2 regions of the Microbacterium hydrocarbonoxydans genome follow, and region 2 is predicted to be linked to the other one. Evidence: riboswitches for the same ligand, from Rfam matches in the RefSeq annotation. Region 2 holds a riboswitch; the other holds the start of a gene.
What was found. A riboswitch is a leader RNA that binds a small molecule or an ion and turns the genes downstream of it on or off. The one in region 2 is predicted to bind thiamine pyrophosphate.
Positions count from the first base shown of each region.

Region 1: linked by a shared signal. The riboswitch ahead of thiM (hydroxyethylthiazole kinase) and the one ahead of BLW44_RS03315 (ECF transporter S component) in region 2 are both predicted to bind thiamine pyrophosphate.

Region 1 is NZ_FNSQ01000005.1:1,424,919-1,439,577, forward strand. It holds gene BLW44_RS07230 (TRADD-N-associated membrane domain-containing protein) at 1-498, shown strand, start outside; gene pheS (phenylalanine--tRNA ligase subunit alpha) at 573-1,613, shown strand; gene pheT (phenylalanine--tRNA ligase subunit beta) at 1,613-4,117, shown strand; gene BLW44_RS07245 (ribonuclease FAU-1 family protein) at 4,254-4,970, shown strand; gene BLW44_RS07250 (NAD-dependent epimerase/dehydratase family protein) at 5,036-6,001, shown strand; TPP riboswitch at 6,256-6,349, shown strand; gene thiM (hydroxyethylthiazole kinase) at 6,341-7,189, shown strand; gene BLW44_RS07260 (bifunctional hydroxymethylpyrimidine kinase/phosphomethylpyrimidine kinase) at 7,186-9,336, shown strand; gene argC (N-acetyl-gamma-glutamyl-phosphate reductase) at 9,580-10,632, shown strand; gene argJ (bifunctional glutamate N-acetyltransferase/amino-acid acetyltransferase ArgJ) at 10,629-11,786, shown strand; gene argB (acetylglutamate kinase) at 11,783-12,700, shown strand; gene BLW44_RS07280 (acetylornithine transaminase) at 12,697-13,908, shown strand; gene argF (ornithine carbamoyltransferase) at 13,905-14,659, shown strand, end outside.
Region 2 is NZ_FNSQ01000005.1:617,935-632,593, forward strand. It holds gene hemL (glutamate-1-semialdehyde 2,1-aminomutase) at 1-514, shown strand, start outside; gene BLW44_RS03280 (HNH endonuclease signature motif containing protein) at 552-1,982, opposite strand; gene BLW44_RS03285 (hypothetical protein) at 2,128-2,577, shown strand; gene BLW44_RS18165 (ATP-binding cassette domain-containing protein) at 2,664-4,583, opposite strand; gene BLW44_RS03295 (enoyl-CoA hydratase/isomerase family protein) at 4,705-5,766, shown strand; gene BLW44_RS03300 (ABC transporter ATP-binding protein) at 5,991-7,718, shown strand; gene BLW44_RS03305 (ABC transporter ATP-binding protein) at 7,715-9,961, shown strand; gene BLW44_RS03310 (D-alanyl-D-alanine carboxypeptidase family protein) at 10,141-11,661, opposite strand; TPP riboswitch at 11,743-11,852, shown strand; gene BLW44_RS03315 (ECF transporter S component) at 11,846-12,502, shown strand; gene BLW44_RS03320 (ABC transporter ATP-binding protein) at 12,592-13,992, shown strand; gene BLW44_RS03325 (energy-coupling factor transporter transmembrane component T family protein) at 13,989-14,659, shown strand, end outside.

The DNA of each region.
Region 1 (14,659 bases), 810 kb from region 2:
ATGCGTCGGGCGATGTGGGCGGCCTTCCTCGCCCTCGGTGCGTCCGCTGTCGTCCTGGGCGCGGCGTTCCTCGTATTCGGCTGGTGGACGGCTGCGGTGGCGACTGCTTCGGCCGGCGGCGTCGTCGCGGCGGCATCCGCTCTCTTCCTGCGACGCGAGCGCCGGAGGATCCCGCGCCCGGGTGAGTCGTACACGACGCGCGGGGCCGGCACTCTGCGCGGGGGCATCGTGGCGGCATCGGGCATGTTCGCTGCAGTGAACGTCTTCTTCGTCCCCGCCATGCTGGCGGGCTCGGATCTGACGCCGATCCTGCTGATCGACGGCGGGCTGGCGCTCCTCCTCGTCTCGGGATTCGTCGTACCGGCAGCCGTCATCGGAGACGGACGTGCAGCGCTGCGACGGGACGCGAACAGGGATCCACATGTGGCCGCCGCGCTGGAACACGAGCGCACCGTGTGGGTGCCGCGCGCCGGGGTCGACATGTTCGGCCCGCTCTGAGGTCCGCCCGCGGCGGGCCTGCCGGGCTGTGACCCGCGAGGCGAGGCCCGCGGCCCCCGGTAGACTCCTATCTCGTGTCTGAGTCTCCCGAAATCACCCCGGAAGCAGTCGAAGCCGCCGTCGCGACAGCTCTCGCAGCGATCGGCGCAGCCGCCGACATCGCCGAGCTGAAGGCGGCCAGGGCTGCTCACGTCGCCGACGGCTCCCCGCTCGCCGTCCTGAACGCCTCGATGCGCCAGGTGGCGCCCGAGAACAAGGCCGCCTTCGGCAAGCTGGTCGGTCAAGGGCGTGGCCAGGTCACGAAGGCGCTCGCCGCGAAGGAAGCCGAGCTCGCCGCGGCAGAGGTCGCCGCCCGCCTCGAGTCGGAGCGCGTCGACATCACCGCCGTGCCGTCGCGCACGCGCGTCGGGGCGCGGCATCCGCTCACGCTGCTCAGCGAGCAGATCTCCGACATCTTCGTCGGGATGGGGTGGGAGATCGCCGAGGGCCCGGAGCTCGAGCACGAGTGGTTCAACTTCGACGCACTCAACTTCGATGTCGACCACCCCGCCCGGCAGGAGCAGGACACGTTCTACGTCGACCCTGCATCGCGTCACCTCGTCATGCGCACGCACACGAGCCCTGTGCAGGTGCGCTCGATGCTCGATCGCGACGTGCCGATCTACGTGCTGTGCCCCGGCCGGGTCTATCGGACCGACGAGTTCGACGCCACGCACCTCCCGGTGTTCACGCAGTTCGAGGGCCTCGTCGTCGACAAGGGCATCTCGATGGCGCACCTCAAGGGCACGCTCGACCATGTCGCACGCCAGCTCTTCGGCCCTGAGGCCAAGACGCGCTTCCGCACGAACTTCTTCCCGTTCACCGAGCCGTCGGCAGAGCTCGACCTGTGGCACCCGACCTTCAAGGGCGGTGCGCGCTGGATCGAATGGGGCGGATGCGGGATGGTCAACCCGAACGTGCTCCGCGCGGCCGGGATAGACCCCGACGTCTACAGCGGGTTCGCCTTCGGGATGGGCGTCGAGCGCGGCCTGATGTTCCGCAGCGACGTGCAGGACATGCGGGACATGGCAGAGGGCGATGTCCGTTTCAGCGAGCAGTACGGGATGGTGGTGTGATGCGCGTCCCGCTTTCGTGGTTGCGTGAGTACGTCGATCTGGCGGCGGAGGCGACTCCCGAAGAGGTCCTGGCGGCGATGGTCACCGTCGGCTTCGAAGAGGAGGACGTGCACCGCTTCGAGATCTCGGGTCCGGTCGTCGTCGGACAGGTCGTCTCGCTCGAGGCGGAGCCGCAGTCGAACGGCAAGACCATCAACTGGTGCCAGGTCGATGTGGGCGAGGCCCACGGCGGCATCCGCGGCATCGTCTGCGGCGCGCACAACTTCGTCGCCGGAGACAAGGTCGTCGTCACCCTGCCCGGTGCCGTGCTGCCGGGGCCGTTCCCGATCGCCGCGCGCAAGACCTACGGCCACGTGTCGGACGGCATGATCGCCTCGGCGCGCGAACTCGGACTCGGAGACGAGCACAACGGCATCCTCGTGCTCGCAGACCTCGGCATCGACGCCCCGGTGGGCACCGACGCCATCAGCCTGCTCGGCCTCGATGACGTCGCCGTCGAGATCAACGTCACGCCCGACCGCGGATACGCGTTCTCGCTGCGTGGTGTCGCCCGTGAGTACTCCCACGCCACGGGGGCGGCCTTCCGCGACCCCGCTGAGCGCGACTTCGCCGAGCTGCAGCCGGGCACCGGTCACACGGCGATCGTCGATGATGCGGCGCCCGTCCGCGGGCGCGTCGGCGCCAGCGAGTTCGTCACGCGCGTCGTCCGAGACGTCGACCCCGCGAAGCCGACACCGCCGTGGATGATCGCGCGGCTCTCCCTCGCGGGCATGCGCTCGCTGGGGATCCTGATCGACATCACGAACTACGTCATGCTCGAGCTGGGGCAGCCGCTGCACGGCTACGACCTCGACAAGCTCGCCGGCGGCATCACCGTGCGTCGCGCGACGCCCGGTGAGAAGATGACGACGCTCGACGGACAGGAGCGCACGCTCCACGCCGAGGATCTCCTCATCACCGACGAGTCGGGGCCCATCGGCCTCGCCGGGGTCATGGGCGGCGGCACCACCGAGATGAGTGACACCACCCGCAACGTGCTGATCGAGGCGGCCACGTTCGACCCGGTGACGATCGCCCGGACCGCGCGGCGGCACAAGCTGCCCAGCGAGGCCTCCAAGCGCTTCGAGCGCGGTGTCGACCCGCTCGTGCCGTTCGTCGCCGCCCGCCGTGCCGCTGACCTGATGGTCGAGTTCGCCGGAGGGACGCTCACCGACGAGGGCGGCGCGCTGTTCGCCGAGGTCTTCGTCGCCGACATCGAGCTGCCGAAGGGATTCGTGCAGGGACTCATCGGCGTCGACTACACCGACGAGGAGATCGTCGGCGCGCTCACGACGATCGGCGGAGAGGTCACGGCGACGGATGCCGGCTGGACCGTCATCCCGCCGACCTGGCGCCCGGACATCACCGACAAGTGGTCGCTCGCCGAAGAGGTCGCCCGCATCCACGGTCTCGACCGCATCCCCTCCGTGCTGCCTACCCCGCCGTCCGGACGCGGTCTCACCGCTCACCAGCAGGGCCGCCGTCGCGTGGCCGACGCGCTGGCTGCTGCGGGCCTCGTCGAGACCCCGTCGTTCCCCTTCACGACCGAGGCGGAGAACGATCAGCACGGATCGGCATCCGGGGCGCATCTGCCCAGCATCCGCCTGGCGAACCCGCTCGACGGCTCCGCACCGTTCCTGCGCCGCTCGCTCATCCCGGGGCTCCTGCAGATCGCGCACCGCAACATCTCGCGCGGTCTCACCGACCTCGCGCTGTTCGAGACCGGTGTTGTGTTCCTTCCCGAGCCCGGTGTCGAGTACGGCACCGATGAGGTCCCGCCGCTCGGCATCCGCCCCTCCGACGAGACGCTCGAGGCGCTGAACGCATCGATCCCGCCGCAGCACCGCCACGTCGCGGCGCTGTTCACCGGGAACGTCGTCGCACGCCAGCCGGGACGCGCCGCCGAGCCCGCCGGGCTGCCCGAAGCCCTCGATGCCGTGCGAGTGATCGCGGCGGCGGCCGGCGTCGACATCGACGTGGCGCAGGGGCAGCGTGCCGCGCTGCACCCTGGACGCACCGGCGTGCTGTCGGTCGGCGGAGTCGAGGTCGGATACGTCGGCGAAGTGCACCCGGAGGTCGCAGCGGCGGCCGATCTTCCGGGACGAGCGACCGTGCTCGAGCTCGATCTCGACGGCATCCTCACGCTCGCGAGGCCTCGGGCCGTGGCGGCATCGCTGTCGACCTACCCCGCGGCGACGCAGGACGTGTCGCTCGTCGTCCGCGCCGACGTCCCCGCAGGCGATGTGCGCGCTGCGCTGTCCGACGGGGCGGGCGCGCTTCTCGAGTCCATCCGACTCGTCGACGACTACCGCGGCGAGGGTGTTGCCGACGGACAGAAGAGCCTGACGTTCGCGCTGCGCTTCCGCGCCGACGACCGTACGCTCACCGCCGCGGAAGCCACCGAGGCGAAGCTCGCCGGAGTCGCCGTCGCCGCCGAGCGCTTCGGAGCCGTCATCCGCGACTGACGCCGGATGCGTGAACTGCATCCCGATTCGGCATGCAGTTCACGCACGGGCGAAGGCCGATCGCCGCGCGCGGGGTGTAGGCGAACCACCGCCGTGCCGTCCTGGGCCCGGCGACGCTGCGAGGTACCGTGGCGAGGTGAGCATCCTTCCCCACAGCACGCCCGCGGCGGTGCCGGATGGTGTCCGCCCGATGGGCGAGGCTCCATTCCTCCGGCCGGGTGATCAGATCTCCTGGCACTACCGCAAACCGGGCTGGCAGCCGGGTGATGCCTCGACGATCACGCCGATGCGCGTCGTCCGGGACGACGAACGCGGGTTGATCGCCTGGCTCGCACCGGGAACGCTGCAGGAGGGGCAGGGCACGCCCGCAGGTGAACGCATTCGGACGGTACCGCTCGAGCGCCGTTGGCTCGACCCGCGCACCCGGATCGTGGAGGAGTGGTGGGGCCATGGCATCCTTCGCATCGCACCGGCGGGAGCCGCCTGGTCGGTGTGGCTGTTCTGGAGCGAAGTCGACGGCACGCGGTGGGAGTTCGCGGGGTGGTACGTGAATCTCGAGAACGCGCATCTGCGGACCGACCATGACACCTACTCGTCCGATCACATCCTCGACGTGGAGATCGAGGCGGACGGCCAGGTGCACCTGAAGGATGAGGACGAGCTGATCGCCGCGATCGAGCAGGGCCGCCTCACCAGTGAGCAGGCCGCGCAGATCGAACGTCACGCCGACGCGGCGATCGCGTCGTTCCGCGCGGGGGAATGGCCCTTCGATCCGGAATGGCAGAACTGGCGCCCCGACCCGACCTGGAAGGTGCCGGTGCTCGACGGGCTCGCGGACCTGCAGAAGGACTGAGTGCCGTCTCTGCCTTGAGCGGAAGCCCCTTCCGCTCAGCCTCGGGCGCGTGGTGGCATGAGGGCATGACGAACGTACTGATCCTCGGCGGCACGGGGTGGCTGTCCGGCCGCATCGCCAGACGACTGCTCGTGAACGGAGCGACGGTGATGTGTCTCGCCCGGGGCGGGCGGCCGTCGCCGGACGGGGCGAGCCTGGTGCTCGCAGACCGGGACGACGATGACGCGTACGACGCGGTCTCCGGTCGGGAGTGGGATCACGTGATCGACGTCTCGTCGACGGCCGCCCATGTCGAGGCTGCGGTGGCGGCGCTCGGGTCTCAAGCCGCACGGTGGACGTACGTCTCGTCGATGTCGGCGTACTCCGACGACAAGACGATCGGGGCGGACGAGACGGCTGCGCTGCACGATGCGGCCGCCCCCGGCGACGAGTACGAGTACGGGCCGCAGAAGGTCGCAGCCGAGAACGCGGTGCGCTCGCTCGACGACCGGGCGCTGATCGTGCGGCCAGGGCTGATCGCGGGGGAGGGGGATCCCAGCGATCGATTCGGATACTGGGCAGCCGCCTTCCTGCGCGCCGAGGGTGGGCCGGTCCTGCTGCCGCCCACGGAGGGGCGCGACCTGCAGATCATCGACGTCGACGACCTGGTGGAGTTCATCATCACCACGGATGCGACGGGAACGGTCAACACGATCGGGGACCGGCATCCGCTTGCCGATGTCCTGAGTGTCGTGCGCGAGCACGCCGGACACGCCGGGGAGGTCGTCTCCGCCACCGAGGAATGGCTCGGCGCGAACGGCGTGGAGTACTGGGCAGGGGAGAGGTCGCTGCCCCTGTGGCTGCCCGCGGAGATGACCGGGTTCATGTCGCGATCGAACGCCCGCTACCGCGCGGCCGGCGGGGAGTTGAGGCGCCTCGAGGACACGATCGCCACGGTGATCCGCGATGAGCAGGAGCGCGGCGTCGACCGGGATCGTCGGGCCGGCCTCACTCGCACCGACGAGCTCGCACTGCTGCGGCTCCTCGCCTGACGAGCGGCCGCGCTCCCGCCCCGTCCCTCCTCGTCCCTCCTCGTCCCGATCCGTCCCTCTCCGTCCCGTCCCTGGCGTGGTCGATAACGCATCCGAAACGGGGCTGAGGGATGCGAAAGTGACCACCGCTGTCTGCGCATGCCAGGCGGGGTCGATAACGCATCCGAAACGGGGCTGAGGGATGCGAAAGTGACCACCGCTGCCCGCATAGACCGGGGAGCGAGGGCCGAGAGGGGGCGCATCGCTAGACTGCCAGCAGTGACACGGGGTGCCGCATCGGCGGCTGAGAACAGACCCGTCGAACCTGATCTAGTTCGTACTAGCGAAGGGATGTCGCCCATGAGCGATCGTCTGCGTCCAGAATCCGATCCGACCCTCGCGGCCTCAGCCGCGGAGCTCCTCTCCGCGCTGCGTGGCGCCCCGCCGCTCACGCACTGCATCACGAACAGCGTCGTCACCGGCTTCACGGCGAACGTTCTGCTGGCCCTCGGCGCCGCGCCCGCGATGGTCGACATCGTCGACGAGGCGGGACTCTTCGCCGGCGTCGCATCCGGGATGCTGATGAACCTCGGGACGCCTACCCCCGAACAGCGCGCGGCGAGCAGAGAGGCGGTCGCCGGAGCCACGGCATCCGGCACGCCCTGGGTGCTCGACCCGGTGGCGATCGGCGTGCTCCCGGTCCGGACCGCACTCGCGCAGGAACTCGCCGCCGCCCGCCCGACGGCGATCCGGGGAAACGCCTCCGAGATCCTCGCCCTGGCCGGCCAGAGTGCGGGCGGACGCGGGGTGGATGCGACCGATGCGACGGATGCGGCCGCCGATGCCGCGATCGCGCTCGCCGCCCGCCATGGTGCGGTCGTCGCGGTGTCGGGACCCGTCGACCTGATCACCGATGGACGCCGTGTCATCCGCCTCGCGAACGGCGATGAACTGCTGACCCGCGTCACCGGTGGCGGGTGCGCCCTGGGAGCTGTGATGGCCGCGTTCCTCGGTGCAGCACGGGTGGGCGGCGTCGACCCGCTCACCGCGGTGGCCGCAGCGACCCTCGTCTACACGGTCGCCGCCGAGCACGCGGCGGCTCAGGCATCCGGTCCGGGCAGCTTCGCCGTCGCATTCCTCGATGCGCTCGCCGCGATCCAGCCGCACGACCTCGCGCCCGCAGCGCGAGTCGAGGAGCGCGCGCTGTGATCGCCGACCTCTCTCTGTACCTCGTCACCGATCCCGACCTGTGCGGCGCGCGCGGCGTCGTCGAGACCGTTCGGCAGGCCGTGGACGGGGGAGTGCGCATCGTGCAGCTGCGAGACAAGGCGGCCACGGATGCCGACACGACCGCACTGCTCATCGAGCTCTCGCGCGTGATCGACGGGCGCGCGCTGCTCGTGGTGAACGATCGGCTCGATGCCGCGCTCGCCGCACGGGAGCAGGGAGCACGCGTCGATGGTGTCCATCTCGGCCAGGGAGACGCATCGGTGCTCCGCGCCAGGGAGGTGCTCGGTCCCGACGCGATCATCGGACTGACGGCGAACACCCCCGAGCACCTGCAGGGGGTGCTCGCCCTCCCGGAGGGGACCGTCGACTACCTCGGGGTCGGGGTCATCCGCCCCACGGCCACCAAGCCGGATCATCCTCCGGCACTCGGCATCGATGGATTCGAGGCGCTCGCCGCTGCCAGCCCGGTCCCCTGCGCGGCCATCGGCGGCGTGCGCATCGACGACACCGAGGCGCTTCGTGCCGCAGGGGCCGCGGGGCTCGCGGTCGTCTCCGCACTCTGCGCGGCCGATGATCCTGCAGCCACCGCACAGGAGTTCGTCCATCGATGGCGGGGAGCCGGCGCGCCGCGGGTGCTGAGCATCGCCGGCAGCGACCCGTCAGGAGGCGCAGGCATCCAAGCCGACCTCAAGTCGATCGCCGCGAACGGCGGATACGGCATGGCGGTGCTCACCGCCCTCACGGCGCAGAACACGTGTGGCGTGCGTGCGGTCCACGTCCCGCCGCCCGAGTTCCTGCGCGCTCAACTCGACGCGATCTCCGACGACATCGTCGTCGATGCGGTGAAGATCGGGATGCTCGCGGATGCCGACGTCATCCGCACCGTCGCCGACTGGCTCGACGAGGTCCGGCCGCCGATCGTCGTGCTCGATCCCGTCATGGTCGCCACCAGCGGCGACCGTCTGCTCGATCCGGATGCCGAATCCGCGCTGCTCGGGCTGCTCGGTCACGCCGATATCGTCACCCCGAATCTCGCAGAGCTCGCGGTCCTCACGGGGCAGGACGTCGATGACTGGGAGGCCGCGCTCGCCGCAGCCGATGTCCTGTCCGAGCGCTTCGGGGTCGCGGTGCTGGTGAAGGGCGGGCACCTCGACGGAGATGAGGTCCCCGACGCTCTGGTCGACTCGGCCGGCGGGCTGCGCCACGGGTATCCGGGTGCCCGGATCGCGACAGCGCACACGCACGGCACGGGATGCTCGCTCTCCTCCGCGCTCGCGACTCAGCTGGCCCGAGGGCTCACCCCCGTCGAGGCGGTGGCGGCCGCCCGTGCGTGGCTGCGGGAGTCTCTCCGAGCGGGCGGGGCGCTCCAGGTCGGACAAGGGAGGGGGCCCGTCAGCCATCTCGCCGGACTCTGGCGACGAGGTGGCCTGGACACGGCCGCGGCCGCTGAGGAGATCCGAGAGGACTGGTGGGAGCGCATCGCCTCCGTGCGAGCGGACATCGACGAGCTGCCGTTCATCACGGCGCTCGCGGACGGCACGCTCGCGCGCGACTTGTTCCTCTTCTACCTCGGCCAGGATGCGCTCTACCTCAGGGACTACGCCAGGGTGCTCGCAGAGGCCGCGCGACTGGCCCCCACCTCGCACGAGCAGGCCTTCTGGGCGCACTCGGCGCACGGGGCGATCGTCGGCGAGCTCGAACTCCACGCGTCCTGGCTCGCACCCGCGGGCGGTGGAGACGCCCGCACCTTCGCCGCGACGCCCGCCCCGGCCACCGTCGCCTACCTCGATCATCTGCGATCCGTGGCCTTCGGCGGCGACTACGACGAGTTGATCGCCGCACTGCTGCCGTGCTTCTGGCTGTACACCGACCTCGGCGGGCGCCTGCATGCGGGGGAGTTGGACGCGTTCGCGCGCGACCCGCGGCATCCGTACGCGTCGTGGCTCGAGACGTATGCCGACCCCGCCTTCGCCGCGGCCACGGAGGAGGCGATCGACCACGTCATGGCCGCAGCACACCGGACGGACGCCGCGGGGCGACAGCGGATGCTGCGCGCCTTCACCGTATCGAGCGAGCACGAGCGGGCGTTCTTCGCGGCCGCGGAATCGCCCGCACCCACCACATGACGCGCCGGATTTGCGCATGCCGCGACGAGCGCGCTATCGTCGCGGCATGCCTTCGGCCGCCACTGCCCCTCTGACGCTCGCTCCGAGCGTCATCGCCGTGCGCCGACGCCGCAGCGACCGCCGACTCTAGGCGACCCTGCGCTTCTGCCTGCTCACGCACGGCTGTCGAGTGCCGGCGTCGCCGCCCCGGTCCCGACACAGCACCCCGCGTTCGACGAGGGGTCCGACCGTTAAGGTAGAAGCATGACGTACTCCGTCGCCGTCTCCGGCGCATCCGGCTACGCGGGCGGCGAGATCCTGCGCCTTCTCGCCTCGCATCCCGACATCGAGATCCGCACCGTCACCGCCCACTCGAACGCCGGGCAGCCGCTCGTGCAGCATCGGCCGCACCTGCGCTCGCTCGCCCATCTGACTCTGCAGGACACCACGCCCGAGACGCTCGCGGGGCACGACATCGTCTTCCTCGCCCTGCCGCACGGGCAGTCGGGGCAGTACACCGATGCCCTCGGCGACACCCCGCTCGTGATCGACGCGGGAGCAGACCACCGCCTCACCTCAGCGGACTCATGGGACGCCTTCTACGGCGGAGACTTCCACGAGCCGTGGGCGTACGGCGTCCCGGAGCTGCTGGTCGGCGGTGCCAAGCAGCGCGAGACGCTCCGCAGCGCGACGCGGATCGCCGCCCCGGGCTGCAACGCGTCGACGGTGAGCCTGAGTCTCGCCCCCGGAGTCGCCGCGGGCGTGATCGATCCGGGAGACATCGTCTCGGTCCTCGCCGTCGGGCCGTCCGGCGCCGGCAAGAGCCTCAAGACCAACCTGCTCGCCAGCGAGATCCTCGGCAGCGCCAACCCGTATGCGGTCGGCGGCACGCATCGGCACATCCCCGAGATCCGCCAGGCCCTCGCCGCCGCATCGGGCACCGCGGGCGACAGCATCCGCATCTCCTTCACCCCGGTCCTCGTCCCGATGTCACGCGGCATCCTCGCCACGTCGACGGCTCCCATCGTCGGCGATGTCAGCGACGCTGAGATCCGGGACGCCTGGGAACATGCGTACGGCGACGAGACCTTCGTGCAGCTTCTCCCCGTCGGGCAGTTCCCTCGGACGGCCGACGTACTGGGCGCCAACACGGCGCTCATCGGTCTCGCCATCGATCGGTCGGCGAACCGCGTCACCGTCGTGACGGCGGTCGACAACCTCGTCAAGGGCACCGCAGGCGCTGCCATCCAGTCCATGAACCTCGCGCTGGGACTGCCAGAGTCCCGCGCCCTCTCAGTGAACGGAGTCGCGCCGTGAGCGTCACCGCACCCGCAGGATTCGAAGCCGCCGGCGTCGCGGCCGGACTCAAGACGACCGGCAAGCCGGATGTCGCCGTCGTCGTGAACCGCGGCCCCCGCAAGGTCGGCGCCGCGGTGTTCACCAGCAACCGCGCGAAGGCCAACCCGATCATCTGGTCGCAGCAGGCCGCCGCCGACCGCGTCGTCGAGGCCGTCGTGCTGAACTCCGGCGGTGCGAACTGCTTCACCGGGAGCTTCGGATTCCAGACCACGCACCAGACCGCTGAGAAGGCGGCTGAGCTGCTCGGAGTGAGTGCGGGAGACATCCTCGTCTGCTCGACCGGGTTGATCGGAGTCGGCGACGAGGTGTTCAGGGGCAAGGTCCTCTCGGGCACCGAACAGGCGATCGCGGCTCTGTCGACCGACGGCGGCCAGGTCGCCGCCGAAGCCATCATGACCACCGACAGCGTGTCGAAGACCGCCGTCGTCACCCGCGACGGCTGGACCATCGGCGGCATGGCCAAGGGCGCCGGCATGCTCGCACCGGGTCTCGCGACGATGCTGGTCGTCATCACGACCGATGCGGTCCTCGAGCCCCTCGAAGCGGATGCCGCGCTGCGCGCCGCGACCGGGAGGACCTTCGACCGCCTCGACTCGGACGGCTGCATGTCGACGAACGACCAGGTCACCCTGCTGGCGAACGGCGCATCCGGCATCGCGCCCGGCGTCGAGGAGTTCACGGCGGCACTCGCCGAGCTGAGCCAGGAGCTCGCGGTGAAGCTCCAGGGCGACGCCGAGGGAGCCAGCCACGACATCACCATCGAGGTGCAGCACGCGGCGACCGAAGCGGAAGCCGTGGAGGTGGGCCGCTCGGTCGCTCGCAACAACCTGTTCAAGGCCGCCATCTTCGGCAACGACCCCAACTGGGGCAGGGTGCTGGCGGCGATCGGCACCACGAGCGCGCAGTTCGACCCCTACGACGTCGACGTCTGGATGAACGGCGTGCGCGTGTGCAGCGAGGGCGGCCCCGATCGCCCCCGCGAGGAGGTCGACCTCACCCCTCGCGCGACCCATCTCGTGATCGACCTCAAGGTCGGCGAGGCCACAGCGACGATCCTCACCAACGACCTGACCCACGACTACGTGCACGAGAACAGCGCCTACGCCTCATGACCGACATCCAGGACACCACGCCCGACGTCGCCGCCGTCAAGGCAGCGACGCTCATCGAGTCGCTCCCGTGGCTGAAGAAGTTCCGTGACCAGATCGTCGTGGTCAAGTACGGCGGCAACGCCATGGTCTCGGACGAGCTGCAGGAGGCGTTCGCGCAGGACATCGCCTACCTCCGCTATGTGGGCGTCCTGCCGGTCGTCGTGCACGGCGGCGGCCCGCAGATCTCCGACATGCTGCAGCGTCTCGAGATCCCGAGCGAGTTCAAGGGCGGCTACCGGGTCACGAACACCGAGGCGATCAGCGTCGTCCGCATGGTCCTGACCGGTCAGGTGAACCCTCAGCTCGTGTCGAAGATCAACTCCCACGGCCCCATCGCGACCGGGCTCAGCGGTGAGGACGCCGGACTGTTCGGTGGACGCCGCCGCGGCGTCGTGATCGACGGCGAGGAGATCGACCTCGGCCGCGTCGGCGACGTCGTGGAGGTGGATCCGACCCCCGTGCTCGACCACCTCGCCGCCGGACGCGTCCCGGTCGTGTCGAGCATCGCGCCCGACCTCGATCACCCCGGTCAGTCGCTCAACGTGAACGCGGATGCCGCAGCCGCCGCCCTCGCGGTGTCGCTCAACGCCCGCAAGCTGGTGATCCTCACGGATGTGCCGGGGCTCTACGCCGACTGGCCGAATCGCGACTCGCTCGTCTCGCACCTCACCTCGGACGCTCTCATCGAGATGCTGCCGACTCTCGAGTCCGGCATGATCCCCAAGATGAAGGCGTGCCTGGATGCGATCGAGGGCGGCGTCGACGCGGCAGCCATCATCGACGGACGCGTGCCGCACTCGGTGCTCGTCGAGCTCTTCACGAGCAAGGGAATCGGAACAGAAGTGGTCTTGGGAACAGCGGGGACGAACGCATGAGCAACTGGCAGGATGACGCCGCGAACCACCTGGTCCTGAACGCGGGCCCGCGACTGGCGATGCTGACCCGCGGGGAGGGCTCCTACCTCTGGGACTCCGAGGGCAAGCGCCACCTCGACTTCCTGGCCGGCATCGCGGTGACCTCGCTCGGTCACGCGCATCCGGTCTTCGTGGAGGCCGTGTCCAGGCAGGCTGCGACCCTCGCTCATGTCTCGAACTACTTCGCGACCCCGTCGCAGCTCGCGCTCGCCGCGAGGCTGAAGCGCCTCGCGGGTGCCGGCATCGACGGCCGCGTGTTCTTCTCGAACTCCGGAGCCGAGGCGAACGAGGCGGCCTTCAAGCTCGCCCGCCTGCACGGCGGGACCGAGAAGCCCCGCATCCTCGCACTGGAGAACGGCTTCCACGGTCGCACGATGGGCTCGCTCGCACTCACGGCGAAGGCCTCGATGCGTGCCCCGTTCGAGCCGATGCCCGGCGGGGTCGAGCACATCCCCGCCACGATCGCCGCCCTCGAGGAGGCGATCGACGACACTGTCGCGGCCGTCATCGTCGAGCCGATCCAGGGCGAGGCCGGTGTCGTCGAGCTGCCGGACGGATACCTGCAGGCGGCGCGCTCGCTGACCCTGAAGCACGGAGCGCTGCTCATCGTCGACGAGATCCAGACCGGCGCCGGACGCACCGGCGCCTGGTTCGGCTTCAGTCACGAGGGCATCACACCCGATGCCATCACGCTCGCGAAGGGCATCGGCGGCGGTTTCCCGATCGGCGCCCTCGTGACCTACGGCGCGGCCAGTGCCCTGTTCACACCCGGGTCGCACGGCTCGACCTTCGGTGGAAATCCGCTGGCGACGGCCGTGGCCGACGCCGTGCTCGCGGAGATCGAGAGCGCGGGCCTCGTCGACAACGCGGCGCGTCGAGGCGAGGAACTCCGTGAGATCATCACCGGTCTGGAGTCGCCTCTCGTCACCGGCGTGCGCGGTCGAGGCCTGCTGATCGGCGTCGCGCTGAGCGCGCCGGTCGCGAACGATGTGGTCGCCGCCGCACAGGAGCGCGGGCTCATCGTGAACGCCGCCAACCCCGAGACCGTGCGCATCGCGCCCGCCCTCACCATCGGAGACGCCGAGCTCGCCGAGTTCCGTGAGCTCTTCGCCGCCTCGCTCGCCGACGTGCAGGCATCCCTCACCGAATCCGGAAAGGCCCTCGCATGACCCGCCACCTGCTGCGCGACGACGATCTGACCCCCTCCGAGCAGGCCGAGATCCTCGATCTCGCCCTCGAGCTGAAGAAGGACCGCTGGGCGAACAAGGCGCTCGCCGGGCCGCAGACCGTGGCGGTCATCTTCGACAAGTCCTCGACCCGCACCCGGGTCTCGTTCGCGGTCGGCATCGCGGACCTCGGCGGCTCGCCCCTGATCATCTCCACCGCCAACAGCCAGCTCGGCGGCAAGGAGACGCCGTCCGACACGGCGCGCGTGCTGGAGCGCCAGGTCGCCGCCATCGTCTGGCGCACCTACGCCCAGGCGGGGCTCGAGGAGATGGCCGAGGGCACCACGGTTCCCGTGGTCAACGCTCTCTCTGACGACTTCCACCCCTGCCAGCTGCTCGCCGACCTGCTCACGATCCGCGAGCACAAGGGCGACCTCAAGGGCCTGACCCTGACCTTCTTCGGCGACGGGCAGAGCAACATGGCGCACTCGTACGCGCTCGCCGGCGTCACCGCCGGGATGCATGTGCGCGTCGCCTCGCCCGCCGACTACTCGCCCCGCGCCGACGTGGTCGAGGCTGCGGATCGCCGCGCCGCCGAGACCGGGGGATCGATCACCCTCTACACCGATGCGGTCGAGGCCGCGGCCGGAGCCGACGTCGTCGTCACCGACACGTGGGTGTCGATGGGCAAGGAGGAGGAGAAGCTCGCCCGCATCCGCGATCTCGGCGGATACAAGGTGACTCCTGAGACCAT
Region 2 (14,659 bases):
CCGGGCCGACGTCATGGATCTGCTCGCGCCGTTGGGACCCGTCTACCAGGCGGGGACGCTGTCGGGCAATCCGCTCTCGGTCGCCGCAGGTCTTGCGACCCTGCGGCTCGCGACGCCGGAGGTCTACGCCACGGTCGACGCGGCCGCGGCCCGTGTTTCCCGCGCCCTCGACGAGGCTCTCACCGATGCCGGTGTGACTCACGCGGTCGCGCACGCGGGGAACCTGTTCAGCGCGTCGTTCCGCGCGACGGCGCCGCGGACGTACGCCGAGGCCCAGGATCAGGAGTCGTTCCGGTATGCCGCGTTCTTCCACGCGATGCGGGAGCAGGGCGTCGCCCTGCCGCCGAGCGTCTTCGAGGCCTGGTTCCTCACCGCCGCGCATGGCGAGGAGGAGCTGCAGCGCATCGAAGCCGCTCTGCCCATTGCAGCGCGCGCTGCGGCTTCTGCCACGCCCGGTGCTGCCGCTTCTGCGGGGGCGTCTGCCGCGCCTTCTGCTGAGGATGTGGCTCAGTAGGCCGAAGCACCGACCAGGTTCGCAGAACTTGGCTGCTTCAGACGAACATGACCCGTCGCTTGGCGTCGTCTCGATAGGTCCGACCGAGGGGACTCGTCCAGTCGATCGCGCCGTCTGGGAGCTGGATGGCCGTCCACCGGTGTGCGTCTGCGATATCGGGATGCTTCAGCGCGTGATGTCCGGCGCACAGGTGAGCCAGATTGTGGATCGCGGTCCGGCCGCTTTTGGCGTGGTCGAAGGTGTGGTCGATCTGACACCGGTGCACCGGCATCCGACATCCGGGGAATCGGCAGTGCTGGTCTCGGGCGCGGAGGTGTCTGCGCATCGCCTCGGTCGGCGAATAGCTGTCGGTCTCGACGACGAGGCCCGTGGGATCGAGGAACAGCCGTGACCACCCGGGCATGCGCCCGGCGAGGTCTCTGGCGACGTCTGGATGCAGTGGCCCGTGCCCGTCGAGTTCGGCCGGACGGTCGTCGCACCCGCTGAGAGTCGTCGCTGCGACGGTGACGTGGATCCGACCGCGGATGTTGTCGAGTCCTGAGCCGTTCTCCGCACTCGGTTCCGCCGCCAGGAGCAGATCCATCAGCAGATCGGCCCTGACCTGATCGATCGTGCGAGTGTCGGCCGGGACCTGCTCGACAGTGGGGCCCGCGGCGGGACCTGTCGTGGGATCAGTGGTGGGATCGGTCGTGAACGTCCCGTCTCCGAAGATCGCATGGTCGTCGCGGGAGGCCGAGTCGTGAGCGATGTCGTCGGGATAGAGGGGGCTGTCGCCGTCATCCATCGGCTCGAGCACCGGTTCACGGTCTGCGCGCGCCGCGATGACGGCACGCGCGAGCTGGGTGAGCCGATCGATGACCGCTGCGGCGAGGTAGTCGGGAAGCACGGCCGTCAGAACGGCGAGCCCATCACCGACGGGACGCACGCTGACGGTGCGTTCGGAGGCCGCTCGCGCGTGGCGCGCCGTGGTCGTGGAACCCGCGAGCACCGCGGCCGCACCTGTGAGAAGCGCCTTCGTGCGGGCCGGGGTCTCCTTCTCGGCGACCGTCACGGCGACGACGTCGTAGCGCTGCAGCGCGTCGGCATCCGCTCTGCCGTTGTTGACAGCCTCGTGGACGACCCCTGCCGCCCGCACGATCTCGCGCACGTGGGCCGCCGAGACGATCCCGGCGCGGAACGCCTGTTGCACATGCGGGTGCCCTTTCTCGAGGAACGCAGCGTCGGTGAACGCGTACTCGATGCTCCCCTGGGCTATCCGGCCAGCCGCGGAGTACTCGGCGATCATCGATCGATAGATGGAGTCTCGATGGTGCGAGTGCTCGTCGCCGTCGGCTCTGCCGAGGCGCATGCGGCGTGCGAGAAGGCTCGACGCCTCCGCCTCGAGACAGGCGATCTGCCGACGGGTCTCGACCCATGAATCGAGCAGCTCGATGCGTTCATCGAGGTCGTCATGGGTGGTGGAAGGCATGCTCCGAGTTTAGTATATTTGTTCGAATGTCGAGCGGAACATCAGTATGGAAGAGGAGCGGAACAGTGGGACCCGACAACGGATCGTTGCCTTCCTGTGAGCAAGACACAGACAACTCGGAGAGCGCCGCTGGCAGACTGGACGCATGGTGACGTTGCTGCTGGACCAGACGCAACTCGAGATCGTGCTCTCGCCGATCGAGCGCGCAGCGAGCTTCCACCGCGACAACCTGCGTCTCGCCAGGGACACCATCACCAAGGTCCAGCTGATCGACGACGCATGGACCTGGCTCCGTGGAGTGCCGAACCCCGGGACGCACATTCCGGGCGTGCTCGCCGCCGGAACCTGGAAGGCCGCGGGAAGCGTCGACTTCGTGCTGATCCGCAGGCGTCGGCCCAGCGTGGTCATCGATCTCGCCGGCGACGACCAGTACCGCCGTCTGATCCTCACCACGCGCCACGGACTCGCACTGACCCAGGCCCTCCGCCTCGACGTCTCGGATGAGCCCGCCGACGTCGAGGAGATCGTCGCCACGGCGCCCACCCCCGCGTCGAAGGGGAGCCGCCGCCCGGTGATCCGACCGCGCCCGGCGTGACGCCCGCCACCGCGGGCTCCTGACGAAGAACGCCCTCCGCCGCCGTATGGCGCGGAGGGCGTTCTCATCGAGAGTCCGACGAGCGGTCAGGAGTGGTGGTGCTCGCCCTCGTGGTGCTCGTGGTGCTCGCCCTCGTGGTGCTCGTGGTGCTCACTCTCGTGGTGCTCGTGGTGCTCGCCCTCACCGTGCTCGATGGCCGGGGCATCGGCGGAGTCGACCGCAGCGCCGGGAACCTGGTCGATCACTCCGGTGCTCGCGACGGACCAGTGCGCGGCGTCCGCATCGCCATCCTCGGCGGCGGTGTTCTCGCCGAGCGGGTAGTCGCGCGGCTCGTCCTCGTAGTAGGCCCGTGCGGCGGCCGCGAGCATCGAGCTGACGGCAGCAGAACGAGGGTCGTCCGGATCGCCTTCGCTCGTGGTCTCCGCGTCGCCGGCGTCGACGTCCGACTCTGGGGATGACTCGTCGGCGTCCTGCAGCTCGGCGAAGAACTCGACCCCGGACGCATCCTCGGTCGAAGCATCCTCGGGGGCTGCCTCCTCGGTCGGCGTCTCGTCGACGGCCGCCGCCTCGTCGGCCGCTGCCGCTGCGGGTGCGCCGAAGAGGATGTCGTCGAACGACGGGGTCGGTGCGGGGGCCGAGGTGGGAGCGGGATCCGAGGCCTCGCCGGCCTCGATCTGACCGTCCTCGACGTGCGTGTCCGCCGCCTCGGAGACGACGTCCGCCGCGTCCTCGGCGTCGTTCGCGTCCGAGGCGTCTGCCGCATATCCGAGCTCGGCCGCGGCGTACTCGACGTCTGCTGCGGCGTCGGCAGCGTCGGCGTCGGCATCCGCCTGCACCTCGGCGGCGTCCGAGACGGCCTCGGCGTCGGCATCCGAGGCGGCCTCCGCGTCCGCATCCGAGGCGGCCTCCGCGTCCGCATCCGAGACGGCCTCCGCGTCCGCATCCGAGGCGGCCTCCGCGTCCGCATCCGAGACGGCCTCCTCGTCGCCCGCTTCGGCATCCGAGGCGGCCTCCGCTTCGGCGACACTCGCACCGACACCCGCCGACACGGGCGCGGCCAGGGCCTCGGGAGCCACGGTCGGCGCCGCCGAGGTCAGGGCGCCGGGGGAGAACCGCCCGCCGCGCATGAGGTCGATGAAGACGTCTTCCAGCGTGGGTCCACGCTGCACCAGGGTACTGAGCGCAATGCCCGCAGATGCCGCGATCGCGCCGACCGTGCCGGCATCGCTTCCGCGCACGGTGAGTCCGGAGCGCAGCACCTCGACCTCGAGCCCTGCGGCCGACAGCGCGGCAGTGAGCGCTGCGCGATCGGCGGCGTCGACGACGACCGCCCCGGTCGACGGATCGGCGAGCTTCTCGATGTCGCTGGAGAGAACCAGATGGCCCTTGGACAGCACGAGCACATGATCGGCGACCTGCTCGATCTCGCTCAGCACATGCGAGGAGACGAGGACGGTGCGTCCTTCGTCCGCGAGTCGGCGCATCAGCAGACGCATCCACCGGATGCCCTCGGGATCGAGGCCGTTCGCCGGCTCGTCGAACACGAGCGCGCCGGGGTCGCCGAGCAGGGCGTGCGCGACGCTCAGCCGCTGCCGCATGCCGAGAGAGAAGCTGCCGATGCGGCCCTCGCTCTCGTGCTCGAGGCCGACAAGGGAGAGCACCTCGTCGACGCGGGACAGAGGGATGCCGTTGGCTTTGGCTGCGATCGTCAGCTGACGCGCGGCCGAGCGCCGCGGGCGGTAGACCGTCTCCTCGAGCACCGAGCCGATCGTGCGCAGCGGATGGCGCAGCTCAGGGAAAGCGATGCCGCCGATGGTCGCGGTGCCGCTGGTGGCACGCACCTGGCCGAGCAGGATGCGCAGCGTGGTCGTCTTGCCGGCGCCGTTCGGGCCGAGGAAAGCGGTCACGACACCGGGTTCGACGCGCGCGGAGAAGTCGGACACCGCCGTCACGTCGTTGAAGCGCTTCGTGACGCGCGTGAATTCGAGCACCTGTCCGTCGGGCATCTGCGACCTCTCGTTGCAGTGGGCAGTTCTGTCTATCCTGCCGGAAAAGCCGCCGGATCGTGCATTTACCGTACAAACGCACTCGGATGCAAGGGTCAGTCGACGGGGTAGCCTGGCACGCGTGACCGAACTCAACGCCGCCCCACGGGTCCTCATCCGCACCGAAGGCGCTCTCGGTCGACTCACTCTCAACCGTCCGGAGGCGATCAACGCTCTCGATGTCGGGATGGTCCGGTCGATCGCGGAGGCGCTGGAATCATGGCGCGACGACACCGATGTGCAGATCGTGCTCATCGACGGCGAAGGGGAGCGCGGCATGTGCGCCGGCGGTGACGTCCGAGGCCTGCACGCCCAGATCGTGGCGGGACGCGCGGACGAGACGGCGGAGTTCTTCCGCGCCGAGTACGCGCTGAACGCGATGATCGCGGAGTATCCGAAGCCGCTCGTCACGATCGCCGACGGCATCACCATGGGTGGAGGCGTCGGCCTCTCCGGGCACGCCGCCATCCGCATCGTCACCGAGCGCTCGAAGCTCGCGATGCCCGAGACGCGCATCGGCTTCACCCCTGACGTCGGAGGCACCTGGCTGCTCGGCCGCGCTCCGGGCCGGTTCGGGGAGTACTTCGGCCTGACCGGGTCGACGATGAACGCAGCCGATGCCGTGTTCCTCGGCTTCGCGGATCACATCGTCCCCTCCGAGCGACTCGACGCACTGCGGGAGGCGCTCGCCTACCGCGCCGATCCCACCGGTCCGTCGGAGATCGTGCTGCTGTTCGACGAGACGCCCGAGCCGTCGGCGCTTCCCGCGTCCCGGGAGTGGATCGACGAGGCCTTCTCGGCCGACTCGGTCGCCGAGATCGTGGCGCGCCTCCGGGCGCATGGGGCGGCGGACGCCGACGCGACCGCCGATCTGCTCGAAGGCCTGGCGCCGACGGCGCTCGCGGTGACGCTGGATGCCGTGCGCGAGGCGCGGGCTCTGCCCGGCCTCCGTGCCGCCCTCGAGGGCGAGTACCGGCGGGTGATGTGGTTCGTGACGCAGCATCCCGACCTCGTCGAGGGGATCAGGGCGCAGCTGATCGACAAGGACCGCAATCCGCGGTGGGACCCTGCGACGATCGACGACCTCCCCGCCGATGCCGGCGCCGGGGCCAGGGAGTACGTGCCGGAGCATCCGCTCTTCTGACGCGCATCCGCTCGTCGCGTCACGCCGCCGGGCCTCGTCGCGAGTTCTTTGCCACGGTACACAAACCGCTGGCCCGCGCCCGAAAAGGTTCGCTGTGAGCGAAGGTCCACCCGCAGGGGGATACGAATGTCGTCGGTTCATGGCACTCTTGCATGTGCGCGATCGTCGGCCTGCGTCCGCCCGCCGAGAGACCTGCCACTTCATCCTTCCTAGAAAGTCCGCCTGTGCTGGGAAAAATCCTCGTCCGCTATCTCGCCCGCTATAAGTGGTTGCTCGTGGCCGTGCTGGTGTTCCAGTTCGCCAGCGCGATCGCGACCCTCTACTTGCCGCGCCTGAACGAAGACATCATCAACAAGGGCGTCGCACAGTCCGACACCGACTACATCTGGCGCACCGGCCTGCTCATGCTCGCCGTGTCCCTCGGCCAGATCATCGCCTCGGTCATCGCCACCTACTTCGCCGCGCGTGCCTCCATGGGGGCCGGCCGTGACATCCGCGCCGACGTGTTCGGCAAGGTGAGCGGCTTCTCCGAGCGCGAGGTCTCGCAGTTCGGCGCCGGCTCGCTGATCACGCGCAACACCAACGACGTGCAGCAGGTGCAGATGCTCGCGATGATGGGCGCCACGATGCTCGTCACCGCCCCGCTGCTCGCGATCGGCGGCATCATCTTCGCCGTCCAGACCAATATCGGCCTGAGCTGGCTGATCGCCGTCTCGGTGCCGCTGCTGCTGATCGTCGCCGGGCTCGTCGTGAGCCGCATGGTGCCGCTGTTCCGCAGCTACCAGGGCAAGCTCGACACCGTCAACAGGGTCATGCGCGAGCAGCTCACCGGAGTGCGCGTCGTTCGCGCCTTCGTGCGCGAGCGCATCGAAGAAGAGCGCTTCCGCGGCGCCAACACCGACATCATGGTGGTCGGCCGCAAGGTCGGCTCGCTCTTCGTGCTCCTCTTCCCGCTGTTCATGCTGATCCTCAACGTCACGATCGTGGCCGTGGTCTGGTTCGGTGGCATCGAGGTCAACAGCGGCACGGTCCAGGTCGGCACGATCTTCGCCTTCATGCAGTACATCGGTCAGATCATGGGCGGTGTCATCATGGCGAGCTTCATGGCGATCATGATCCCGCGTGCCGCGGTCTCCGCTGAGCGCATCGGCGAGGTCCTCGACGCGGAGTCCAGCATGGAGCGCCCGGAGAACGGCGTGACCGACTTCCCGACCCCGGGCTCCGTCGCCTTCGATGGCGTCGAGTTCACCTACCCCGGCGCCGATTCACCGGTGCTCACGGGCATCAGCTTCGCCGCCGAGCCGGGCGAGACGGTCGCGATCGTCGGGTCGACCGGTGCAGGCAAGACGACGCTCGTCTCGCTGATCCCGCGGCTCTTCGACGCCTCGGGCGGTGCGGTCTTCGTCGGCGGCACAGACGTCCGCGCGGCGGACGTCGAAGCCCTGTGGGCGACGATCGGTCTCGTGCCCCAGCGCCCCTTCCTGTTCACCGGCACCGTTGCGTCGAACCTGAGGTACGGCCGCGAGGACGCGACGGACGAAGAGCTCTGGCACGCGCTCGAGATCGCGCAGGGCCGAGACTTCGTCGAGGAGATGCCCGAGGGCCTGGAGTCCCGCATCACCCAGGGCGGCACCAACGTCTCGGGCGGTCAGCGCCAGCGTCTCGCCATCGCACGCGCGATCGTGCGGCAGCCGCAGATCCTCGTGTTCGACGACTCGTTCTCAGCGCTCGACCTCACCACGGATGCCCGCCTGAGGCAGGCGCTGTGGCGGGAGTTGCCGCACGTGACCAAGATCGTCGTCGCGCAGCGCGTCTCGTCCATCACGGATGCTGATCGCATCGTCGTCCTCGAAGGAGGCACCATGGTCGGTGTCGGCACGCACGAGGAGCTCCTCGAGACGAGCACGACCTATCGAGAGATCGTCGAATCGCAGCTGGGGGTGGACGCATGAGCGAGCAGGACACGCGCAAAGCACGCCGCGAGCGGGCAGCAGGACAGAACGCCGCCGGCACCACGACCGTCGAGCCCGAGATGACCGACGAGGAGAAGTACGAGGCAGAGCTCGCCGAGAAGGCTCGGCAGAACGGCGGCGGCTGGGACAGCGTCGCACCGGGCAAGGCCGACAACTTCGGCAAGAGCTTCAGCCGCATGATCGGACTGCTCAAGCCGTCGGCTGTGTGGTTCATCCTCGTGTCGATCGCCGGAGCCGTCGGCGTCGTGCTCACCGTCGCGGCACCGAAGGTGCTCGGCGAGGCCACGAACCTCATCTACAAGGGCTTCATCTCGGTGCAGCTCGGACAGCCGAACGGGGACTTCCCCGGGTTCCCCGACGGCACGTCGAAGGACGACGTGGTGTCGGCCCTCCGCCAGGGCGGCCAGGACGACTTCGCCAACCAGGTCTCGGCTCTCGGGAACTTCCGGGTCGGCGACGGCGTCGACTTCGAGGCGCTGCGGTGGGTCATCATCGCGGTGCTGGCCATCTACGTCACAGCCGCGTTCCTGAGCTGGATCCAGGGCTACGTCATCAACGTCATCATGGTTCGCACCATGTGGCGGCTGCGCGAGCAGGTCGAGGCGAAGATCAACCGACTGCCGCTGTCGTACTTCGACAAGGTGCAGCGCGGTGACCTCATCTCCCGCGTCACCAACGACATCGACAACATCACGCAGACGATGCAGCAGTCGCTGTCGGGCGCCATCACGGCCGTCCTGACGGTCGTCGGCGTGCTCGTGCTGATGTTCTCGATCTCCTGGCAGCTGGCCCTCGTCGCGCTCGTGGCTCTTCCGCTCATGGGTGTGATCTTCGGCGTCATCGGCCCGCGGTCGCAGAAGGCCTTCGGCACGCAGTGGCGCAAGGTCGGTCGTCTGAACGCCCGCGTCGAGGAGGCCTTCTCCGGTCACGCACTGGTCAAGGTCTTCGGCCGCGAGCAGGACGCCCTCGACAAGTTCAAGGACGAGAACGAAGAGCTGTTCCAGGCGAGCTTCAAGGCGCAGTTCCTCTCCGGGATCATCATGCCGGCGATGACCTTCGTCGGAAGCCTCACCTACGTCGGCATCGCCGTGCTCGGCGGTCTGATGGTGGCCAGCGGGCAGCTGCGGCTCGGTGACGTCCAGGCGTTCATCCAGTACTCGCAGCAGTTCACTCAGCCTCTGTCGGAGCTCGGCGGAATGGCCGCGGTCGTGCAGTCCGGCACGGCGTCGGCCGAGCGGGTCTTCGAGCTCCTCGACACCGAGGAGCAGGAGGCAGACGCCCCCGACGCTCCGAAGCTGGTCGACGGCCAGGGCGTCGTCGAGTTCGAGAACGTCGCGTTCTCCTACAACCCCGAGCGTCCGCTCATCACCGACCTGTCCTTCCGCGTGGAGCCGGGCCAGACCGTCGCCATCGTGGGACCGACGGGTGCGGGCAAGACGACCCTCGTCAACCTCATCATGCGGTTCTACGAGCTGAACGGCGGGCGCATCCTGCTCGACGGTCAGGACATCTCGCAGATCACCCGCGACGAGCTCCGCTCCCGCACGGGCATGGTGCTGCAGGATCCCTGGCTGTTCGCCGGCAGCATCCGCGAGAACATCCGATACGGCCGCTCCACAGCGACCGATGAGGAGATCCTCGAAGCCGCGAAGGCGACCTACGTCGATCGCTTCGTGCACGCGCTCCCCGAGGGATACGACACGGTGCTCGACGAGGACGCGTCGAACGTCTCGGCAGGCGAGCGTCAGCTGATCACGATCGCGCGCGCGTTCGTCGCCCAGCCATCGATCCTGATCCTCGACGAGGCGACCTCGGCCGTGGATACCCGCACGGAGGTCCTGCTGCAGCACGCCATGGCAGCGCTGCGTCAGGGGCGCACCTCCTTCGTCATCGCGCACCGTCTGTCGACGATCCGCGATGCCGACCTCATCCTCGTGATGGAGCACGGCGACATCGTCGAGAAGGGCACGCACGACGAGCTCATCGCCGCACAGGGCGCCTACTGGCGGCTGTACCAGTCGCAGTTCGAGCAGGCGGCGACCGACCTCGACGCGGAAGACGCGCTCACGGGATCCACGCCTGTGGTCGTCAGCGGCGACGCGGACGACGAGGCAGCGGCAGCGCAGGTCGGCGCATCCGTGGGGCCGCAGGTCCCGACGGCCGAGGCCGCCGCCGCGCAGTCGGTCGTCGAACGACCGGATGCCGGCGGCCCGCAGGCCTGATCGGCGTCGCCGCTGAAACCGTCACAGGAATCGCCGCGGCGACGCAACGGAAGTCGGACGCCCCATCCCGGTCGACCCGGGGTGGGGCGTTCTGCACTGCGGTCAAACCGCACCGGCACCGGCACCAGCACCGGCATCAACACCGGAATCAACACCGGCACCAGCACCGGCTGGGCAGGTCACTCCTCGGGTTCGATGACCCCGAACAGCTCGAGCGGGTGCGTGAGGCGCCACCACGGGCTCGGGGCTTCGACGTCGTCCGCGAGCGACAGCGACGTGGTGATCGTGTTGAGCGGCCCGACGCTCGTGAGTGTGCCGACCTCGTCGCCCTCCTCGCGGCTATCTCCCAGACGGAAGGTCGCCGACGACTCGGCGAACGCGCCGTTCCACAGCACGACGTCGGCATCGGCATCCGTCACCACCTCGGTGGTGGTTCCCCAGAGCGTCGTGACCGTGCCGACCACTGTGCCCTTCGCGACCGCCGGCGCCTGTTCGGCGAGCGCCGTCTCAACCTGGGTGAACAGCGAGCGCGTCTGCGCGAGGCGCTGGTCGTCGTCCGCCTGACCGAGAACAGCCGCATAGACCCGCACGGTCGTGTCGTCGACCGTGATGTCCTTGGCGGTCAGGAGGTTCCAGCTGTCCCCGAGGGTGCCGGTCTTCACCCCGACGACGCCGGCATCCGCGAGCATCCCGTTCGTGTTGCGCACCGTTCCCGCACCGGGCAGATCCACCGACGGGGTGCTGACGATCCCTGCGAAGACGGGATTCTCCATGGCCACCTCGGCAAGCGCCACGAGCGCTTCGGGGGTGGCCTTGTTTCGGTCGTCGAAACCGGAGGGGGTCGCTATCGTGATGCCGTCGAGTCCGCGGTCGCTCAACCACTCGGCGGCGGCGTCGGCGAAGGCGGACTGCGATCCCCAGATCTCCTCCGCGAGGCGGTCGATGTAGTTGTTGGCCGAACCCAGGAGCGTCCCCTGCAGGAGCTGGTACTCGGTGAGCGATCCGTCGACCGGCACGTCGAGGGCCGACTGATCGGAGCGTCGGTAGTCCCAGTACTCCACGGAATCGGACCACGTGAACGAGAAGCTCGGCCCCTGCTCGCCCACAGCCAGAGGCATTCGGTCGAGCACCATCATGCTCGAGACGACCTTGGTCACGCTCGCGATCACGGCTGGATCGAGCGACGAGGAGCTCGTGCCGATTCCGCCGACGCCCACGGCCGCGCTCCCCTGGGACGGCCAGGTCATGACGGCTGCCGGCGACGCGGTCGGCTCGAACTCGACGGACTGCACCGTCGGTGCCACCTCGTGCAGAGGCCACAGCATCGTCGTTCCCGCATAGGTCGCGAGGAACCCGACGAGCATTCCGAGCGGGACCAGAACTCCGGGGCGCGCGATCGCGGGTCGCAGATGCGCATCCTTCAGCAGCTCTCCGCCGCCGGTCGACGCCTCCGCAGTCTCGTCGAGTGGAAGGAGAGTGGTCTGCTGCGCGACTGCGATCGGGTCGACCCAGGTCAGCGGGGTGCCGCCGCTCGATTCCTCCGCCCACTGCGGTTCGGGCGAATCTGCGGCATCCGTGTCATCGGCAGGCTTGATGGCATCACTGCTCTCCGCGACATCCGTCTGCTCAGGGACGTCCGCGGCATCCCTGGGGAGCGGGGCCTCGGAGTCTGCGGCCTCGACGGAGTGGGGAGCGGTCACCTCCTCACGGTACCGAATCCCGTCGGAGATCAGCGGCGCTGCACCGGGATCGCGCGGGAGTGTCGCCACTGGGTAAGATCGGAAGACAACCACGGGAGTCCGGCGAGCCGGGCTGAGAGGGAGCGAATCGCGCTTCGACCGTCGAACCTGATCTGGGTCATGCCAGCGCAGGGAGGAGCTACTGATGAGTGCATCCACGTCCGGATCCACCACGGGATCGGCACCCACCGCAGTCACGTCCGGAGGGCTCGGTCGACCGGAGCTCTGGCGCTGGCGGGTCGTCGACATCGTCGTCGCGAGCGTCATCGCCGTCGCCTGCGCGTTGATCTTCCTGCTCTGGAACGTCGGCTACGAGGTACCGAGCAGCATCCTGAAGCCGCTCCTGCCCGGCGTGCAGGGCCTGCTGGCCGGCCCCTGGCTCATCGCCGGCGTGCTGGGCGCGATCATCATCCGCAAGCCGGGTGCCGCGCTCTACACCGAGCTCGTCGCCGCCACCATCTCCGCCCTGGTGGGCAACGAGTGGGGACCCCTCACGATCGTGTCCGGACTCGTGCAAGGCCTCGGCGCCGAGCTGATCTTCCTGCTCTTCCTCTACGGCGTCTGGCGGCTGCCCGTCGTGATGCTCGCCGGCGCCGGCGCCGGGCTCGCGTGCGGCATCAATGACCGCATCCTCTGGTACGCGGGCGCTGACACTCTCTTCACCACTGTCTACATCGCCTCCACCACGATCTCCGGCGCGGTCATCGCGGGCCTCGGAGCCTGGCTGATCGCTCGCGGACTCGCGGCCACGGGCGCACTCGGTCGGTTCGCCGCCGGCCGCGAGGTCGCTGCACGGGTGTGACCGAGGCCACGGACGCGCACAAGAACGCGGCCGCCACCCTCGAAGCCCGCAGTTGGGGGTGGCGGTACGCGACGAGGCGCCGCTGGGCGATGCGCGGCGTCGGCCTCCGCATCGAGCCCGGAGAGCGGGTGCTCCTGCTCGGGGCATCGGGGTCCGGCAAGTCGACGCTCCTGCAGGGGCTCGGCGGTGTGCTGGGTGGTGCCGACGAGGGCGAGACCCAGGGGGAGCTGCTTGTCGACGGGCAGTCTCCGACCGCCGCTCGAGGTCGGGTCGGGATGGTGCTGCAGGACCCGGACACCCAGACGATCCTCGCTCGGATCGGCGATGACGTGGCGTTCGGATGCGAGAACCTCGGCGTTCCCCGTGACGAGATCTGGACCCGCGTGCGCGCCGCGCTGGCGGCCGTCGACCTGGACGTCGATCTCGATCGCTCGACCGCCGCGCTCTCCGGCGGGCAGAAGCAGCGTCTCGCGCTGGCCGGTGTGCTGGCGATGCGCCCCGGCGCGATCCTGCTCGACGAGCCGACCGCCAACCTCGACCCCGGCGGCGTGGAGGACGTGCGGGATGCCGTCGCCGCCGCCCTGGATGCCACCGGCGCGACTCTCGTCGTCATCGAGCACCGGATCGACGTCTGGCTGCCCCTCGTCACGCGGGTGATCGTGCTCGGGGCTGCGGGCGGGGGGACTGGGTCGGAGGGAGAAACCGTCGTGCTCGCCGACGGCACTCCGCAGCAGGTGCTCGGCGCGAGGGGGGCCGAGCTCGCGGCATCCGGTGTCTGGGTCCCGGGGCATCCGCCGGCGCTGCCGCCATCGCCTTCTCGGCCGCCGGGGGAGACGCTGCTCGAGGCCCGCGGTCTGACAGTCGCCAGGAAGCGCGGACTCGCCGTTGCCGGGCCCTTCGATCTCGACGTGCGTGCGGGGGAGGTGCTCGGCATCACGGGGCCGAACGGCGCGGGCAAGTCGACGCTCGGGCTGACGCTCGCCGGACTCATCCCCGCGGAAGGGGGTCGTGTCTCGGCACTCCCGACATTGGCTGCTGGCGAGAAGAGCGATCCGTTCCGTTGGTCGTCGCGCGCGCTGCTCACCCGCATCGCGACCGTGCTGCAGACGCCCGAGCATCAGCTGCTCGCGAAGACGGTCCGCGACGAGCTGTCCGTCGGGCCGCGGGCGCTCGGGATCCCCGAGGCCGAGATCGCTGTCCGCGTCGACGACCTCCTCGAACGGCTGCGGCTCTCCGCCCTCGCCGCCGCGAACCCGTACACGCTGTCCGGAGGCGAGAAGCGGAGGCTCACGGTCGCCGCCGCTCTCGCCACGAGGCCTCGCATGCTGGTGCTCGACGAACCCACGTTCGGCCAGGATGCCACCACCTGGGCTGAGCTCGTGGGGCTGATCGCCCGGCTCCGCGACGAGGGGACCGCCGTCGTCGCGATCAGCCACGACGAGACGGTGCTCGCCGCGCTCCATGCGCGCCGTGTGGAGATCGGCCGATGATCGATCCGCTGACGGCTCGCATCGACCGACCGGGTCCCATCGCCCCCCGGTCGGCGCTCGCCAAGCTCATCGCCGCGCTCCTGATCGCGCTGCCCCTCGTGCTGACGATCGACGTCGTCTCGGCATCCGTCGCTCTGCTGCTCGAGATCCCGCTGCTGCTGCTCGCCGGCCTTCGAGCGCGCGAGTTCTGGACCCGCACGGCCGTGCTGTGGATCGCCGCCCCGCTCGGCGCGGTGACGATCGCGCTCTACGGCGCCACGAGCGGCGTCGTCCATTTCGAGTGGCTGGTCATGCGCGTCAGCGACGGCTCGCTCGCCCTGGCGGCGGCGACGGCGGTCAGGGTCTTGGCGATCGGGCTCCCCGCGGTCGTGCTGTTCATCACGGTCGATCCCACCGACCTCGCCGACGACCTCGCGCAGCGCGCGAAGCTGCCTGCACGATTCGTCGTGGGAGCTCTCGCCGGGATGCGGATGCTGGGGCTGCTCGTCGAGGACTGGCGCGCGCTCGCCCTGGCCAGGAGGGCGCGTGGGGTGGCCGACCAAGGCCGAGTGCGCCGTGCGTTCGGGATGGCCTTCGCGCTGTTCGTGCTCGCGATCCGTCGCGGGTCATCGCTCGCGACCGCCATGGAGGCGCGAGGATTCGGCGGACGGCAGCCGAGGTCGTGGGC